Regions from separate parts of the Bradyrhizobium sp. 482_C4_N1_8 genome, predicted to be linked through region 2. Evidence: riboswitches for the same ligand, from Rfam matches in the RefSeq annotation. Region 2 holds a riboswitch; each other region holds the start of a gene.
The links. A riboswitch is a leader RNA that binds a small molecule or an ion and turns the genes downstream of it on or off. The one in region 2 is predicted to bind cobalamin.

Region 1 (5,436 bases), 1.9 Mb from region 2:
CCCACCCGGCGGCGGGATCGGCTGGAATACCTCGGCGCGCCCGATGCGGCTGATGAAGACGCGGTGCGGATTGGCGGCCAGAATGATCCGCATGGCGTCGCTTTCGGGCGCGAACACGGATTGGCCCGTGCGGCTCCTGAGCGCGGCGACGGCATCGGCATCGCTGACGCGGATGCAGGCGTCGATCTGCAACGTTCCGAGACCAAGGTCGAACAGGATGCCGCTGCGATCCCTCGTCAGGAGCGCCTCGACATCCGGACCGAGCTCGGTCAGCACGGTACGACCACTCATGGCGCTGGCTTCATGCGGAAGACACAGCGCGATGCGGTGGCTCCAGCTCTCCGTGGTCGGCGATTCCGATGCGATCAGGCGCAGATCCGGGTGGGAGACAACGCGTATCCCACCCTTCTGCGTCACGGCGCTGATCCCGTTGCGAGACTGCTCCATATCGAGGGCCTCACCGGGCTCGCGTGTGAACTCGGCAATGGCACCGAACGTGCCGACGCTCCAGCCGGCCTCAGCGTCGGCAAGCTGGCTTGCGATCAGGTCCATGAGCGGATCGGCCGTCGTCATGAGGCTTCTCTCTCTCTCTCTCTCTCTCTCTCGCTATCTGACGTCGTAATTCGCCAGCCGAATGCCGCCATAGACGCCCAGTCCCGGCTGCAGAAAGCCGGTCGGATTTTGATAGTGCACATTGGCGAGATTATCGACCCGGCCAAACACCTTCACCTGGTCGGTGACCAGATATTCGGCCGCCACATTGACGACGGTGTAGGCCGGAGCCAGCAGACGCGGAATGCTGAAGTCGCGGTTGCCATCGACGAAACTCCCGACGTGCAACACGGTTGCGGACAATGTGAGCGGGTCGATCGGATTCCAGATGACATTTGCGCTCCACTTCTCCTTCGGACGCCTCAGCAGCTCCAGTCCCGCCGTTGCATCCACTGCGCGGGTAAAAGTGTAGTCGGCACGAACGCGAAGCCGGTCGGTGATCGCAGCCGCGACGAAGCTCTCCGTGCCCTCCGTGATCGCCTTGCCGATATTGGTGCTGGTGCTCGTGAACGTCACGGGATCGAACGTGCTCTGGATCAGGTCGGTAATGTTGTTACGGAAGTAGGTCGACCCGAAGCGGACACGATCGCCAAACAAGGGTTGCTCGAAGCCGGCGTCGTATCCGACGCTTTCCTCGGGCCTGAGGTTGGGATTTGCAAAGAAGAAGAACGCGGGAAAGCTGACGTAAAGCTGGTTGAGCGTCGGCGCCTTGAACCCCGTGCCGTAGCTTCCCTTGAACTTCGTATCCGTGACCGGCACGATCACGGCAGACGCCAGACGAAAGGTCGGATGCTCTCCAAACCGCTCGTTGTCGTCCTGCCGGACATTGGCCGTGAAGAAGATGCGATCCCGGAACTGGGACTGCAGCTCCATATATCCGGCCTTGTTGACGTTTTGCGCCGAAACCGTCGCCGTTTGCAGTGTTTCGGTCTCATGCTCCGCGCCAATGATGACATTGTTGTTGGGCGCGAGCTGGGTCGTGGTGTGCCAATCATACTTGACGCGGTCGCCGGTCGTGATCGTGGCCATCGCGTCGCCGGGCGAGATGTTGTAGTTCCAGTGATTGGTGTAGTTGACGCCGAAATAGCTTTTCATCCGGTCGTCGAGAGCGGACCAGACCGCCTCCCCGCGCGTGAAGAGCTGGTGCACCGTCTGCGTGCTTTGCGCGGCCGCGGGAAAGCTCGCGGATGTGACGGGATCGAAGGTGTCTCCGGTAAAGCGCAGGGTGGCGTCGGTGTACCGCGCCACGCTATTGAGCGTCAGGTTTTCGCTCAATTCGACGCCAAGCTTCGTCGAATAGGTCATGTTGTCGTAATAGTTGCCGATCGCCTTCTGCCCCGGCGGCAGCAATTCGACCGGCGTCACCGGCACGTCGTTCGCGTGGAAATGCGCGACGTTGAAGGCATAGTTGAAGTGGTCCTGTGAACCGCTCAGACCTGCAGTTTGATTGAACGTTCCGAACGAGCCTCCCTCGACCGAGCCGGTGGCGCGGGCGGGACCGTCGCCCTTCTTCGTCACGATGGAGATCACGCCACCCAGCGCGTCTGCGCCGTAGAGACCGCCCTGCGGACCGCGCAGGACTTCGATCTGCTGAATGTCGGAGGTGAGCAACTGGCCGAAATCAAACGAACGGTTCGGGTTGCTGGGATCGCTGACATCGATGCCGTCGATCAGGACCTTGGTGTGGTTGGAATTCGTTCCGCGCATGAAGATCGACGTCTGTCCACCCGGACCGCCGGTCTGCACGAGGTTCAGGCCAGGAACCGCGCTCAGCGCATCGGATGCGGTCCGGCGCTGATCGCGCTCCATGTCTCTGGCGGTCAGAACCGTCACCGAGCTCGCAACCAGATTGGTCGGAGTGACAACGCCCGTCGGACTGACGACGACCGTCGGAAACAGGTTGGCCGCGGATACCCCGGCAACCGGGGGCGACGCCGGCACCAGCTCGGGCTTCGGCAGCCGAGCGACGCGCCGCTGCTCGGGCTGGTCGGGCGCAGGCCGCGCGGCTCGCGGCTTGGCCGCACGCTCGGTCGGCGCGACCTCGACCGGCGGCAGCAGATCGGGCGATGCCGACTGCTGGGCCTGGGCAATGGACAGATCGAGCGAATACAGGGAAACGAACGCGACAACGCCGGCGCGGAAGCGCCTGGCGGCAAAGACAATACGGGACACTCTTGTAACCTCGGTATGACGTCAGTGGCACGTCACAGCGAACGAGGTTTCACGGCGGAGCGTTCGATTGCTCCGGTGAAGCTAATGTCTGTACTCCCCGACCGACATCTTCGCGTGTGACCACGGCTGACGGCAGGTCTCCTGGCTCGCGGGTCGTTACCTTACGTCGCCTTCCCAGGACCGAGATTCCCAGTGGCATATGACGAAAGATTCGCCGCTTACAGTTGCGGGGGCAGCCGTGGCGTTGAGAATATCCCGGTATCGGGAAAACCTCGCACCACGTTCCCTTTTGATCTCCGTGAGGAGAACCGTCACCAGCCAATCTACGGGGCGGGCAAGCGAAGAGTCAATCGGCCGGTTGCATCACGGTCAGAGCGCCGCACCGGAGATTGAGCCGGCGCAATCAGGCCGGCTCCCGCTCCGAACGCGTCCTGATCATCGCCCGCTCGCCGGCATCGACGAGCTGGCCGATGCCGGTGCGGCCTGTGAGCGCGCAGCGGATGATGTTCTCGGCAACGGACCTGCGAAAGCAATGGTCCTCGCCGACCGGGCGATTGCGGCAGACCCGATCCAGCGCCAGCTTCATGTTGATCCGGGTGCGGGTGTCGAAATGCTCGCTGATCATTCGCAGGGCCTCGATGCGTTGATGTCGGAGCGGAAACGCGTCGGCGTAGGCCGGGTTCCAAAAAACGGACCGCGCAAGGCGTTGCGCAGAGCCGACTACGCCCGATCTCTTGGTCCTGTGACGGGCGGGCTACGCCCGCCCTCTTGGCCGCTGGGCCTGAGCCCAGGCCGCGGTGACGTCGCGCAGCGGAGCGTCGATGCGCCGGATCGGGGTCAGTTCACCGGAGGCCGAGATGATGGCGATCTCCTCGCGGCGACAGCGCGGGCATACGAAGCGGACCTCGTGCGGCGACGCCGACCAGCTCGAACGTTTGACGTTGGCCGCCATCGGCCATGCATCGCAATGCGAGCACGACACCAGGAACCGACCGGGATCGAGCATACCCATTCCATAGGACTCCGCGTCCTGCCTGCCCCTTCAATGACTAACCCATGTGAATCGTTCCGGTGCCCGAGCACCGTCTGCTCCTCAGCTTCAGGCAGCGCCGCCGCTCAGTGCGCGCCCTTGAGGGTGCATGACGTGGTGCAGGTGACGGTGTTGCCGTGGTCGCACGCCTTGCAGGCGGCAACGCACTGGTTCATGTCGCGGGGATTGTAGGACGTGTAGCTCCGCATCGCACAGACCGGGGTCGAGCCGGTGATGTCCTGCTCCTGGTTGCAGGCGGCCGTCATGAGCGCGAAGATGAGGACTGCGAGAAGGCGCATGGGATTGCCCTGGTGAGGAGCGGCAAAGCGACGTCAGCGAGATGCGCTGCACCGCAACGGACCTCGGCATTCCCAATGCGAGCAATCATGATCGCGACGCTCGCATCCCGAAGGATGCGCGCCAAACATTAAGAACGGATTGCAGGTGGCGTCAGGCCGCGGCCTTGGTCGCGATCGCCTTCCGCATATCCACCGCCAGCTGACGGTACTGCTCCGAGAGTCTCAGATAGAACTCGCGCTTGGTGCTGTCGGTGGCGAGCTTGGCAATCAGCTCGCATTCGGCGGTGAGCGTCTCGAACCGTTCCAGCCTGTCATGAAGTTCTGTCATCGGCGTGTCCCCATCAAACGCCACAAGGGACGTCAAACCTAAGCCTGAGAAATAGGTCACGGCGAACATCGTTATCGAGTAGAAACGTTTTTTCCAGCAAGGGCGGTGCAAGCCCGGCAAGGACGGCTATTTCTGCTCCAGCCGCCAGGCGCCGTCCCAATTGGCGTCCGGCGGATTGGCTTCGAACTGCGCGATGCGGCCGAGCAGCGTGCGCGAGGGACCGTCGCCGGGCACGGCTTCGAGCGCTGCATTGAACGCGGCGCGAGCCTCGTCGAAGCGCTGCGCGCGGTAGGCGGCGAGGCCTTCGGCGTAGCGTGCGCGCAGGCTCTCCTGCGGGACGCTGAGCCCGTGCGCCTTGCTCATCACCTCGAAAATGGCCTGCGATGCGCTTTGGCCGGCCACCGCCAGACGATCGATCTCGCGCAGCTCGAGGTTCGAGCCGATCGCGTCCGCCGTGGCCTGCGCGATCAGGATCCGCGTGCCGTAGATCTTGTTGACCAGTTCGAGCCGCGAAGCGAGGTTCACGGCATCGCCCATCACGGTGAAGCTCATCATCAGCTCGGAGCCGATGCTGCCGGTCAGGACCTCGCCGGTGGCAATCCCGATGCGCAGATCGCAAGGGCCTGGCATGGCGCGGATGCCGAGCAGGTCAGGCAATTGCTTCTGCAACGCCGGCACCTCATCGGCCATGTCGATGGCGGCGTAGCAGGCGAACAGCGCCGGCTCGTCCTCCTCAATGAAGGGAGGGCCCCAATAGGCCATGATGGCATCGCCGATATATTTATCGATGACGCCGCGATGGCTCCGGATCGGCGCGGACATCACCGTGAAATAGTGGTTCATCACCTTGACGAGGCCACGCGGGGTCATGCCCTCGCTCATCGAGGTGAAGCCGCTCATGTCGGAGAACATGATCGTCATCACCCGGCGCTGGCCGTCGATGGCGACCTCCGGGCGGTCGATCAGCCCCTGCGCCACCTTGGGATCGATATAGCGGCCAAAGGTCTCACGGATCCGCTCGTTGTGCCGCAGCTGCTCGATCATGCGATTGAAGG
Region 2 (5,436 bases):
TGGCGCGGTGTGCGGGCAAGATCGTGATAGTCGGCATCGCGCGTGGTCGCATCGCCGCGCTCGGGCTGAACCGCGATGATCGATCGGCCACTTGCGACGGCTGCGAATTGAAATGCACCGTCGCGACAGCTCGGGTCATCCTCCGGCGCGCCCCAGGCCTGCGCGAGATCATCCTGCAAGGCTTGCGGCAGGCGCGAGAGCGCCGCGCGGTAGTCGGCGACGCTCCAGGTCAGTTGCTGCTTCAGCAACGTTTCGCCACGTGCGGAGACCGGCACAACATCGAAGCCGGCCTCTGTCAGGTCAGACAGCAATGCCTCCACCGACGCCAGCGCATCGAGCCCGACGGCATGCGCGATCTGATGCGGACGGCCCGGGTAGTTCGAGAGCACGAGCGCCACCCGCTTCTCGGCGGCTGGCGTCGCCGCGAGGCGCCGCCAGGCCGCAACGCGCGCGGCGACGGCCTTGACGCGCTCCTCGTCGGGCCGGTGCGCCAGATGCGAAAATTGCAGATCGGGATCACGCTCCGCGGCCGATTTGAAACTCACCACGCCCGCGAACAGGCGGCCGTCGACCTCCGGCAGCACCACATGCATCGCGAGATCGCCGGGCGACAGGCCGCGCAGCGACTCCGCCCAGTCTTCGCGCCGTGCCGATGAGAGCGCGACCTGGAAGACGGGACATGATGCAGCATCGAACGGTGTCGTGCCGTCGTCGCCCATCGCCGAGAACGCCGTCGCGTTGACGATCGCAGCCGGAGGATTCGTCGCGAAATAGGTCCGCAGCCAGTCCGCAACGCCCGGAGCCTTCAGCGAGGTGACGAACGCGCCGTACGCGTCAAAGCCGCGCTCGCGCAGCGCCGCGATCAGGGCGTCGACCGGCCCGGTATCCGCGGCGGTGAGATAGGAGCGATAGAAGGTCACGAACGCGAGCGGCTTTCCCTCGCCTGCCATCGGCGCAGCAATGACGCCACGCGCGGGATCGTAAAAGCCCATCTCAGGCAGGTTCATCTCGCCGACGACCGGGCCTGCGTAAAGGCCCGAGGCCAACGCGAGCTGCGCGATCGCGGCCTGCGCTGCAACAGGACCGCCGGTGTCACAGAGCACCTTGAGCCGGCGCAGCGTCGAAACCGGCAGGGTCGAGTAGGCATCGAGCCGCGTGTCGTCGCGGCCGTCGGCCGGCAGCACGGCCAGCACGATATTGCGGTCCTTCGCCAGCTGCTGCAGGGCCGCGAGCCCGTACGGCCAATAGGATTCACCGCCGATCAGGCGCACCAGGATGCCGCGTGCCTGCGACAGCGTGCGCTCGACATAGGTGTCGACCGACAACGGATGACGCAGCTCCGCGAGATTGGCGAGCCGCAGCGACGGCAGGCTGTTGCGGCCGCGCCGCCAGCCGGCCGCGAACGCGGCAAGGTCGGAATCCGAGTACGAGAGCACCACGAGATCGGCCGGGTCCTGGCCGATGTCCCTTGGCGTCGCAGTCTCCTCGAGACCGCGGCTCTCGCGGAAGACGACGTGCATCAGATACCAGATCCTGAAAGCCCAAGTCCGACCTTGATCGCGGCCTCGTCGATATCGCCGTGCTCGCCGATCACGACGAGCTTCGACTGCCTGAGAGCTGCGCCCCAGGGCTTGTCGAACTGGTGGCGCACGCGCTCGCCGACCGCTTGCAGCAACAGGCGCATCGGCTTGCCCGCGACCGCGATATAGCCCTTGACGCGCAGCACGTTCTGCTCGCGCGAAAGACGCTGCACCGATGCGACCAATGCTTCGATGTCGGTAACCTCCGGAAGATCGATCACGACGGAGGCGAAATCGTCGTGCTCGTGATCCTCCTCGCCGTCGTGATGCGAGGGGCGCGCGGCGAGATCGTTCTCTGCGGCAGCGCCGAGGCCAAGGATGACACGCGCATCGATCGCGCCATCGGTGACGGATAGCATCGGCACGCGGCGCGGCATCTCCGCGGTGATGGCGGCTTTGGCGGCTTCGATCCCTGCGGGCCCCGCAAGATCAGCCTTGGTCAGCAGCACGATGTCGGCGCAGGCGATCTGGTCCTCGAACACTTCCGACAGCGGCGTCTCGTGATCGAGATTTCCATCCGCCGCGCGCTGCGCTTCCACCGCAGCCGGGTCCGGCGCAAAACGGCCGGCGGCGACAGCCTCGGCATCGGCGAGCGCAATCACGCCGTCGACCGTGATCCGCGAGCGGATCTCCGGCCAGTCGAACGCCTTCAACAGCGGCTTCGGCAGCGCCAGGCCCGAGGTCTCGATCAGGATGTGATCGGGCCGCACCGGCCGCGCCAAGAGCTTTTCCATGGTCGGAATGAAATCGTCCGCAACGGTGCAGCAGATGCAGCCATTGGCGAGCTCGACGATGTTCTCCTCCGGGCAGTTGGCATCGGCGCAGGATTTCAGGATCTCGCCGTCGACGCCCTCGCTGCCGAACTCGTTGACGAGCACCGCGAGCTTCTTGCCGTCAGGGTTTGCGAGCAGATGCTGGATCAGCGTCGTCTTGCCTGAGCCGAGAAAACCGGTGACCACCGTCACAGGGACTTTTGCGAGCGAGTTCATTCGGCGGCCTCCGGCAACACGGCAATGGGGGGAATGCGGGCAAGCGACTGCTTGCGGAAGATTTCGGGACGGCTGCGCCAGGGCACGAGGCCATCGGGCGCGGCGGCATAGGCCGCAGCACCCGCGACCACGTCGCTCGCATGGGCCTCTGACAGACGGCCATAGACATAGGACCAGCGGCCGGGCGCGCTGAGCGCAACCGAGCAACCCTGGCTGCATGCCGACAGGCATTCAACGGGAACCACATTGACGCCCTCAGGCACGCCGGCGTCGAGGATCGCACCATGCAGGCGCTTGCCGGGCGTCGTCTCACCCTCGTCGAGCGTCTGGCCGGCACGGCAGGTAATACAGACGTGAAGTGTGACGGTCATCGCCTCTTCCAGGATAAACAGCGGGAGGCGAAGAGGCACACGGACCATTCCCCCGAAGGTCCGTTTCCCCGTCGCGGAACACCCCGTCCGCCGGTCCAAAACTCGTCCGCGCTGGCAGGTCTCCCGGCTTGCGGAGCAGGGCTTTTGGCCCTTCGATCCCCGCCTTCCCGATCCCCTGCGGGGGATCAGTGGCCTCGGGCATCTCTCCGGTCACGGTCGCGGGGGCGGCTGCAGTTTGGAGCCGAATCTTGTCGATTCGGACCCTATCGCATTCCCTCTTCGCCTGTCATAGGACAGGAACCAACGCCGGGCCACCATTTGCCCCCGGCCGCCTCTTGTCAAGCCGAAGGACCCTGTCAGATGACGCCTGAACCGGATACCCAAACGGCCGAGGAAACCGACGCCCGCCACGCCGCGAAAATGGCGAAAATCAAGGTCGCCCGCGACAAGATCATGGCGACCAAGAGCGGCGAGAAGGGCCTCATCATCGTCCACACCGGCGCCGGCAAGGGCAAGTCCTCCTCCGCTTTCGGCATGATCGTCCGCTGTGTCGCCCATGGCTTCCCCTGCGCGGTCGTGCAGTTCATCAAGGGCGCCTGGGACACCGGCGAGCGGCGCCTGCTCACCGGCCATTTCGGCGAGCTCTGCCAGTTCCATGCGATGGGCGAAGGTTTCACCTGGGAGACGCAGGACCGCGCCCGCGACATCGCCGCGGCGCAGGCCGGCTGGGCGAAGGCCAAGGAGCTGATATCAGATTCCAATCTGCGCATGGTCGTGCTCGACGAGATCAACATCGCGCTGCGCTACGACTATCTCGACATCGCCGAGGTCGTCGACTTCCTGAAAACGCACAAGCCGCCGATGACGCATGTCGTGCTCACCGGGCGCAATGCCAAGGACGAGCTGATCGAGATCGCCGATCTCGTCACCGAGATGACGCTGGTCAAGCACCCCTTCCGCTCCGGCATCAAGGCGCAAGCCGGCGTCGAGTTCTGACGACGCCAGATTCTGAAAACACCATGGCGCGCGCATTGATGATCCAGGGGGCCGGCTCGGACGTGGGCAAGTCGCTCATCGTCGCCGGCCTCGCCCGCGCCTTCACGCGGCGCGGCCTGCGCGTGCTGCCCTTCAAGCCGCAGAACATGTCGAACAACGCGGCCGTGACCGTCGACGGCGGCGAGATCGGCCGCGCGCAGGCTCTGCAGGCGCTCGCCGCCGGTGTCGAGCCGCACACCGACATGAATCCGGTGCTGCTCAAGCCCGAGACCGACGTCGGCGCGCAGGTGATCGTGCAGGGAAAGCGCATCGCGGCCGCGCGGGCGCGCGAATATGCGGCGATGAAACCGTCGCTGATGGGCGCGGTGCTGGAAAGTTTCGAGAGGCTGAAAGCGCGCGCCGATCTGGTCCTGGTCGAAGGCGCCGGCAGCCCGGCCGAGGTCAACCTGCGCAAGGCCGACATCGCCAATATGGGCTTTGCGCGCAAGGCCGACGTGCCCGTCGTGCTGGTCGGCGACATCGACCGCGGCGGCGTCATCGCCCAGCTCGTCGGCATCAAGACGGTGATCGACCCCGACGATGCCGCGATGATCGAGGGTTTCGTCATCAACAAGTTCCGCGGCGACCCCTCGCTGTTCGACGACGGCTACAAGCTGATCGAGCAGAAGACCGCGTGGCGCGGCCTCGGCGTACTGCCCTGGTTCGCGCGCGCCGGCGAGCTGCCGGCCGAGGATGCGCTGGGGCTGAGCGACGCGCGCAAGCCAGGCCAGTGCAAGATCGCCTGCCTCGCGCTGTCGCGGATCGCCAATTTCGATGATCTTGATCCGCTGAAACTCGAACCTGGCGTCGATCTCGTGATGGTGCGGCCGGGCGAAGCCATCCCCGGCGACGTCCGCCTCGTCATCATCCCCGGCTCGAAATCCACCCGCGGCGATCTCGCCTTCCTGCGCGCGCAGGGCTGGGACATCGATCTCCTGGCGCATCATCGCCGCGGCGGCCATGTGCTTGGCCTCTGCGGCGGCTATCAGATGCTCGGGCGCAGCGTCGCCGACCCTGACGGCATCGAAGGTCCCGCAGGCGATACGCCGGGTCTCGGACTTCTGGACGTCGCCACAATGATGAGCCCGCAGAAGACGCTGACGCGCGTCGCGGCCGTGCATGCCGCCACGGACCAGCCGATCGACGCCTACGAAATCCACATCGGCCGCACCGACGGACCGGATCGCGCGCGCCCGTTTGCGAAACTGAATGGGGAGCCGGAGGGCGCGATCTCGCGCGATGGCCGCGTGCAGGGCAGCTATTTGCACGGCCTGTTCACGTCGGACGATTTCCGCAAGGCGTATCTCGCAAAGCTCGACATTCCGGCAGGCGACGAGCCTTATCACAGCAGGGTTGAGAGCGCGCTCGATGCCCTCGCCGATCACATCGAACAGCATCTCGACGTCGGCGGCCTGCTCGCGCTAGCGCGCTAGCGCCTCGGCAAGGCGCGTCCATTCGGCT
Region 3 (5,436 bases), 300 kb from region 2:
ATGATGCAGCCGCCCCATCCGAAATACGGTTCGCAGCGGGCGAGCAAGGCATCGAGCGGCATGTCCTCGGGTAGACTGCCGCGTTGGGCATGCAGCACGCGAACCATGGCGTCCGCGTTGGGCAGGGCCTCCACCTTCCACACCCCTTGGCCACCATTGCCGCGATTTTGCTTGAGCACGCGCGGACCGTTCGCCTGAAGGCGCGAAGGAAATTCGGCGCGGAAGCTTGCGGCGGTGTCATAGCGATGCGTGTCGGCTCCCCAGCCGAGATGACGCGTTCGGTAGAGCACGTCCTTGACGCCCATCTTCAGGATCACGTCGGGATGTGCGCTCACCCATGGCCCTTGCGCCGCAACGTCGCGAAGCAGCGGGTCGAGGGCCTCGCGCGTCTTGCCCTGATGGATCGGATCGACCCAGACGAGCACGCCATCGACGGCGAGCAGTTGATCGCGGACGGCGTCGGCGAAGATCTCGTCGTAGATCACCGGCCGGGCTTCGATGCCGACCGCGGCGAGTGCTTCGAAAACGCGGACGAAGCGGCTGTTTTGTGCCGTCGTGTCCCGGCGCGCGGCAGCGTCGCCGCGGGAGAGGATGGCAACGGTAGGGCGGAGAGGAGGGTGGCGTTCGGTATCCATGCGCAAGCTCCACGAATGGCGTGCTGCGCAGAGCTTGGACCGAGGTCTCACGGGGAGTCTGCTTCGTCCCCACGCCGATCAATCTACGTGAGATCGTCCGGCCGTTGCAAGATGGTGTTTGTGCGGTTCCATCCAGACGGCGAACGCTTCGCGCGCGCCGCTACGGTGGCGGAGGATAGCGGTCGAATGTCGGCAGTTCGTGCGCGCGCTCCATCCATCGAAGGCGCTCTGCGACCTGGATGTGCATCGTCGCCGGTACGGCATCGGGATCGTCGTAGGTCGCGCTCTGGACGTCGATGACCCCGGGTAACATGTCGGCATTGACATAAAACAGGCCGGTTCCGCAGTCGCCGCAAAAGTGCCGCCAGGCATGTTCCGAGGAGTGATACACCTTGGGCTCGCCCTTGGTCACCTTGACGGCATCGTCCGCGTACATCGTCCAGCCGACGACGGGAGCGCCCGCGTGAAGCCTGCAATCGCGGCAGTGACACAGCGCGTGCACGATCGCTTCGCCCTCGACCTGATAGCGGATTGCGCCACAGTGACAACCGCCGGTGATGGTGCTCATGCGTTCCTCCCGATGGAAGCGAGGTTTCGTTGATCGATAGCTCTCGAGACCCGCGGCTTCAACGGCGCAATCGATTTGCGATTGCGTCCTACTGTCGCGTGACACCTCCCGCCACGGCGCGGACGAGGTGATCCGCGACTACCACTTGAACGAAGCCGCGACCTCGTAGCTGCGCGGCGCGCCCAGGATGATCTGGTCGGTGTAACCCGGATCGCCCCAGGCCGCGTAGAGCTTGTTGGTCAGGTTCCTCACGCGAAAGCTGATCCGGGTCTGGTCGACGCCCGGGAAATAGGCTTTTGGAATATCGACGAACGCGTATGCGTCGAAGATCGTGTAGGCGTCCATCGTGACCAGATTGTCCTGGAAGTTGAAGCGGTCGCCGACGTGACGGACGAGGCCGCCGATCTCCACCGGCAGCTTCGTGTCGAAGCGATAGGAGGCGCCGGCGTTGGCGATGAAGTTGGGAACGTTGGGCGGCGTCTTGCCCGAATAGGACTGGAAGTCGCCATTGCCGTCGACATAGGTGAAGTCGATGAAGCGCGACTGCACGAAGGCGACGTTGCCCCATAGTTTCAGGCCCGCGACCGGATTGACCGCGGCGGCAATCTCGACGCCCTTGGAGGCCATCTTGCCGGCGACGTTGAAGAGGATGCCGCTTTCGGGGACGTAGACGTTCTTGCGCTCGATGTCGAAGGCCGAGAGCGTGGCCTCCGCGCGCTTGTCGGCCGACAGCAGCTTCACGCCGGTCTCGTAGGTTCGCGACGTCGTGAGCAGCAGCGGCGTCGTGGGCCTGAGGATGAAGATGTTCGCGACCGTCGGGTCCGCCGCCGTCGCGTACTGGCCGTAAAGCATCACGCCGGGCGCGATGTCCCAGGTGTAGCCGATGCGTCCGGTGACCGGATTGAACGTCTTCGAGAAAGGATAGCTGGCTTTCAGGAGGCCAGTCTCGTCGAAGCGGGTCCGCGACAGCTCGATATTCTCAAAACGGATGCCGCCGATCAGCGCGAAGGTCGAGGTCAGCTTGAGCCGGTCCTCGAACGACAGCGAGGTGGTGTCGAGATGGGTGTAGATCTTCTCGTCGCTGCGCGGGCCGTAGAGGCCGCGGTCCGGATTGAGGAGATCGACGTAGTCATTGAAGAACAACGTGTCCTGCGAGACGTTGAACTGGTTGCTGCTCGCCGCCACGGTGGCGACGAAGCGATTGTCCATTCCGGCGACGTTGGAATTGACGGTGAGGTCGGTGATGTTGCCGTAGAGCCGCTGCGCGTGATCGAGCGCCAGGCGCTCGCGGTAGATGCTCTGCGCGCCTGCGAAATTGCCTACGGTCTGGTCGAACGACGAGATCTCGTTGTTGAACCAGTGCCGGTGGGCGTCATAGCCGTAGACTTGGCTTTTCAGCGAGATGTTGTTGGTGATGTCCCATTGAAAGCCGCTGCGCAGCCAGAGCTCGTTGGCGCCGCTGTGATTGTCGAGCACGTTGTAGTTCGTGGTCAGCGTGCGCGCGTCGATGGTGACCGGGACCGGCGTGCCGCCGCCGAGGTAATAGTTGCTCCAGACGCCGGACACGATGCCGTACGTCGGCACGATGCCCGGCGCGTTCGCCGGCACCAGCGGCGTCCCCCAGTAGAAGCGGTCGTTGTCCTGCCTGTATTCGGTTGCGCCCCAGATCTTCAGGTTCTCGTTGACGCGATAGTTCAGCTGGCCCGAGACGTTGCTGAGCTTCGAATAGGTGTCGTCGATAAAGCCCTTGTTGTTGAAATGGCTGATATCGAAGCGGTAGTCGAGGCCGTTGATCAGCGTGCTGCCGCCCGATCCGTAACCGGCGCGATAGCCGTTGAAGGAATCGTAGGAGGTGAAGGCGTCGTTGACGATTGGTCCGGTGTGCGGCGCCTTGTTCACGTAGTTGATGGCGCCGCCGGTCGCACCGAGGCCCGCCACCAGCGAGTCCGGTCCCTTGATGATCTCGACCTGCTGGAGGCCAGCCACGTCCATGGGACGGCCGGTCATGGTCGACGGCCCGATCGGGATGCCGTTGTAGAGCGTGGAGATCTGGTCGCCGGAAAAGCCACGCATCGAGAAGATGGCGGGCGCGCCGGGCGCATCGCCGCCGGTGACGCCGACTGCAGCCTTGGCGACGTCGGTCGTGGTCCGGATGCCCAGGTCCTGCATCGTCCGCTGACTGATGACCTCGACGGTCGCCGGCATCTCGCGCGCCGTGATGCCGAGCCGGGAGCCGACATCGGTGACGGCTGCCGTGTTGAGCGGCGTCTGCACCGGGCCGCTCGGAGCTTGCGTGGCCGGAACGGCGACAGCAGGGGCGCCACGATTGCGTCCCGCGGCGCGCCGGGCGGCGCGCTGCTTCTGAGTGCCGGGGCTGACGGCAGGAGCCTGTCGCGGCGCAGGCGGCGACACGATCACCGGGCCGACCTCCCGGGAGCGGTTGTCCTGCGCCGCGCTTTGCGCGAGCGCCGCGGACGACAAGGACACCGACGAGAGCAGAGTAATCAGGAAAGCACGCGATAACGCTGGCCTTGCGCCAGCACGGAAATGAAAATGTTGCACAACAACGCTCTGCGGCGACGCAAACAAACCGTCACCGCGGTTGCCTTAGTCATCCACCTTCGCCCCAGGCGGCGGATGCACCGGCTACTTGTCCGACATCAGGGCACCCCGCCCAATGCGTTCGCGCGTGACCATGGCTGGCAGCAGGTTTCCTGGCTCGCGGGTCATCGCCTTCGACCACCTTCCCAGAGGCCCAAGCGGGGCTCCAGTGGTTTGTTTGGTCGTCGACTATCCGCCTACAGTTGCGGGGGCAGCCGCGGAATTGCCCACTGAGGTGGACGCACCGCATTCCCTTGAAGAGTCCTTGCGGACACTACCGATCACGAAACTGGCATCAGGGGATGAGCGCGTCAACATCCGCGCGGGCTGCTGGACGGGCTGGTCGGTCGATGGTGGCCTTGTGTTGCTGTTTTGCACGATAGTCCGAAGGACCGCGTCGAAACGTCCAACCCGGCCTCCGGACCAGCCTGGGTAACGAACGCTTGACCACGATCAATGACTGCCTTTGGTGCCCGAATATGCTACTGAGGCCGAGTTCCGGCCTGACAAAGTAAGTCGATATTGATGCAGTTCGTCCGTACCATCCTGGCAGTCGCCATCGCCATATCCTTGGCGATGCTGCCGGTTGGCGCGTCCGCGGCGAACCTCGCAATGTCGTCGGATGGCATGCAGACGGCCATGCACATGAGCGGCGACGCCGACATGTCGATGGACGATTGTTGTCCCGACATGAAGGGAACAGGCTCCCATAGCGGCGGCTACAAGTGCGGGATGGGCTTCTGCTGCGTCGGTGGGATCATCGCGCTCGGTGATGTCAGGCCCGTGGCGTTCGAGCGTCTCGCCGTCATGGCCAGCACGTTGGCTATTCCCCCGGATCAGGTCGTTTCCTTCCGCGGCGGCAGTCCTCCTTTCCGACCTCCTCGAATCTGATCTCGCAAAGCCCGAGACGCGAGCGGCATGCCTGCTCGCGACGACGACTGACGTGCGCGCTTCACGCGCCACGGCGAAAGATCAATTCATGAGGACAAGACAATGCTTTCCAAAATCCGCACCGCGGCTCTCGCCGCCACCCTTTCGCTTGCCGCTTCAGCCGCGATGGCGGGCGCGGGCGACTACGCCTTCGAGCCCGTCACTCCGCAGATGAGGAAGGGCGAAGACGTCACGCTCGCCGTTCGCCTGACGAACAAGCAGTCCGGCAAGCCGATACCGGACGCAGTCATCTTCAAGACCCGCCTCGACATGGCCCCGGACGGGATGGCCGAGATGGAATCGGCGGTCGCGCCGCTGCCGTCCAGGGAGCCTGGTGTGTACGCCTTCAAGACGGACCTGCCGATGGCTGGCCGCTACCAGATGACGCTGTCCGTGAAGGTGCAGGGCGAACCGGAGACCGTCACCGGCAAGGTGATCGTCACGGCGGTCAAGTGAGCGTTCGGGCGCTGCCCGGCAGCGCCCGACATTCCCCCTTTTCCTTCACACGGACGCGCGCTCCCGGGTGCGCGGATACACGACATGAAAACGCTGCGTCTCCTGACGGCACTTGCGCTGGGCGGCGGCCTGGTCCTGGCCGGCTACTACTGGCATTCGAACGGTGCGGGCTGGCTCGCTGAGGCCGACATATCATCGGCTGCGGCCGCCGCGGAGCGAACTCCGCTCTACTACCGCGATCCAAGC

Region 1: linked by a shared signal. The riboswitch ahead of AB7Z56_RS20955 (TonB-dependent receptor plug domain-containing protein) and the one ahead of AB7Z56_RS30310 (DUF1636 family protein) in region 2 are both predicted to bind cobalamin.
Region 3: linked by a shared signal. The riboswitch ahead of AB7Z56_RS31505 (TonB-dependent receptor) and the one ahead of AB7Z56_RS30310 (DUF1636 family protein) in region 2 are both predicted to bind cobalamin.

The regions. Positions count from the first base shown of each region.
Region 1 is NZ_CP197231.1:4,384,490-4,389,925, reverse strand. It holds gene AB7Z56_RS20960 (DUF6925 family protein) at 1-573, opposite strand, end outside; gene AB7Z56_RS20955 (TonB-dependent receptor plug domain-containing protein) at 607-2,724, opposite strand; cobalamin riboswitch at 2,839-3,052, opposite strand; gene AB7Z56_RS20950 (hypothetical protein) at 3,128-3,349, opposite strand; gene AB7Z56_RS20945 (hypothetical protein) at 3,479-3,736, opposite strand; gene AB7Z56_RS20940 (hypothetical protein) at 3,841-4,053, opposite strand; gene AB7Z56_RS20935 (hypothetical protein) at 4,205-4,381, opposite strand; gene AB7Z56_RS20930 (adenylate/guanylate cyclase domain-containing protein) at 4,508-5,436, opposite strand, start outside.
Region 2 is NZ_CP197231.1:6,317,749-6,323,184, forward strand. It holds gene cobN (cobaltochelatase subunit CobN) at 1-1,520, opposite strand, end outside; gene cobW (cobalamin biosynthesis protein CobW) at 1,520-2,569, opposite strand; gene AB7Z56_RS30310 (DUF1636 family protein) at 2,566-2,940, opposite strand; cobalamin riboswitch at 3,037-3,260, opposite strand; gene cobO (cob(I)yrinic acid a,c-diamide adenosyltransferase) at 3,301-3,936, shown strand; gene AB7Z56_RS30320 (cobyric acid synthase) at 3,960-5,408, shown strand; gene cobD (threonine-phosphate decarboxylase CobD) at 5,397-5,436, opposite strand, start outside.
Region 3 is NZ_CP197231.1:6,616,916-6,622,351, reverse strand. It holds gene AB7Z56_RS31515 (Cj0069 family protein) at 1-635, opposite strand, end outside; gene AB7Z56_RS31510 (GFA family protein) at 796-1,203, opposite strand; gene AB7Z56_RS31505 (TonB-dependent receptor) at 1,342-3,690, opposite strand; cobalamin riboswitch at 3,891-4,098, opposite strand; gene AB7Z56_RS31500 (hypothetical protein) at 4,330-4,695, shown strand; gene AB7Z56_RS31495 (FixH family protein) at 4,798-5,190, shown strand; gene AB7Z56_RS31490 (efflux RND transporter periplasmic adaptor subunit) at 5,275-5,436, shown strand, end outside.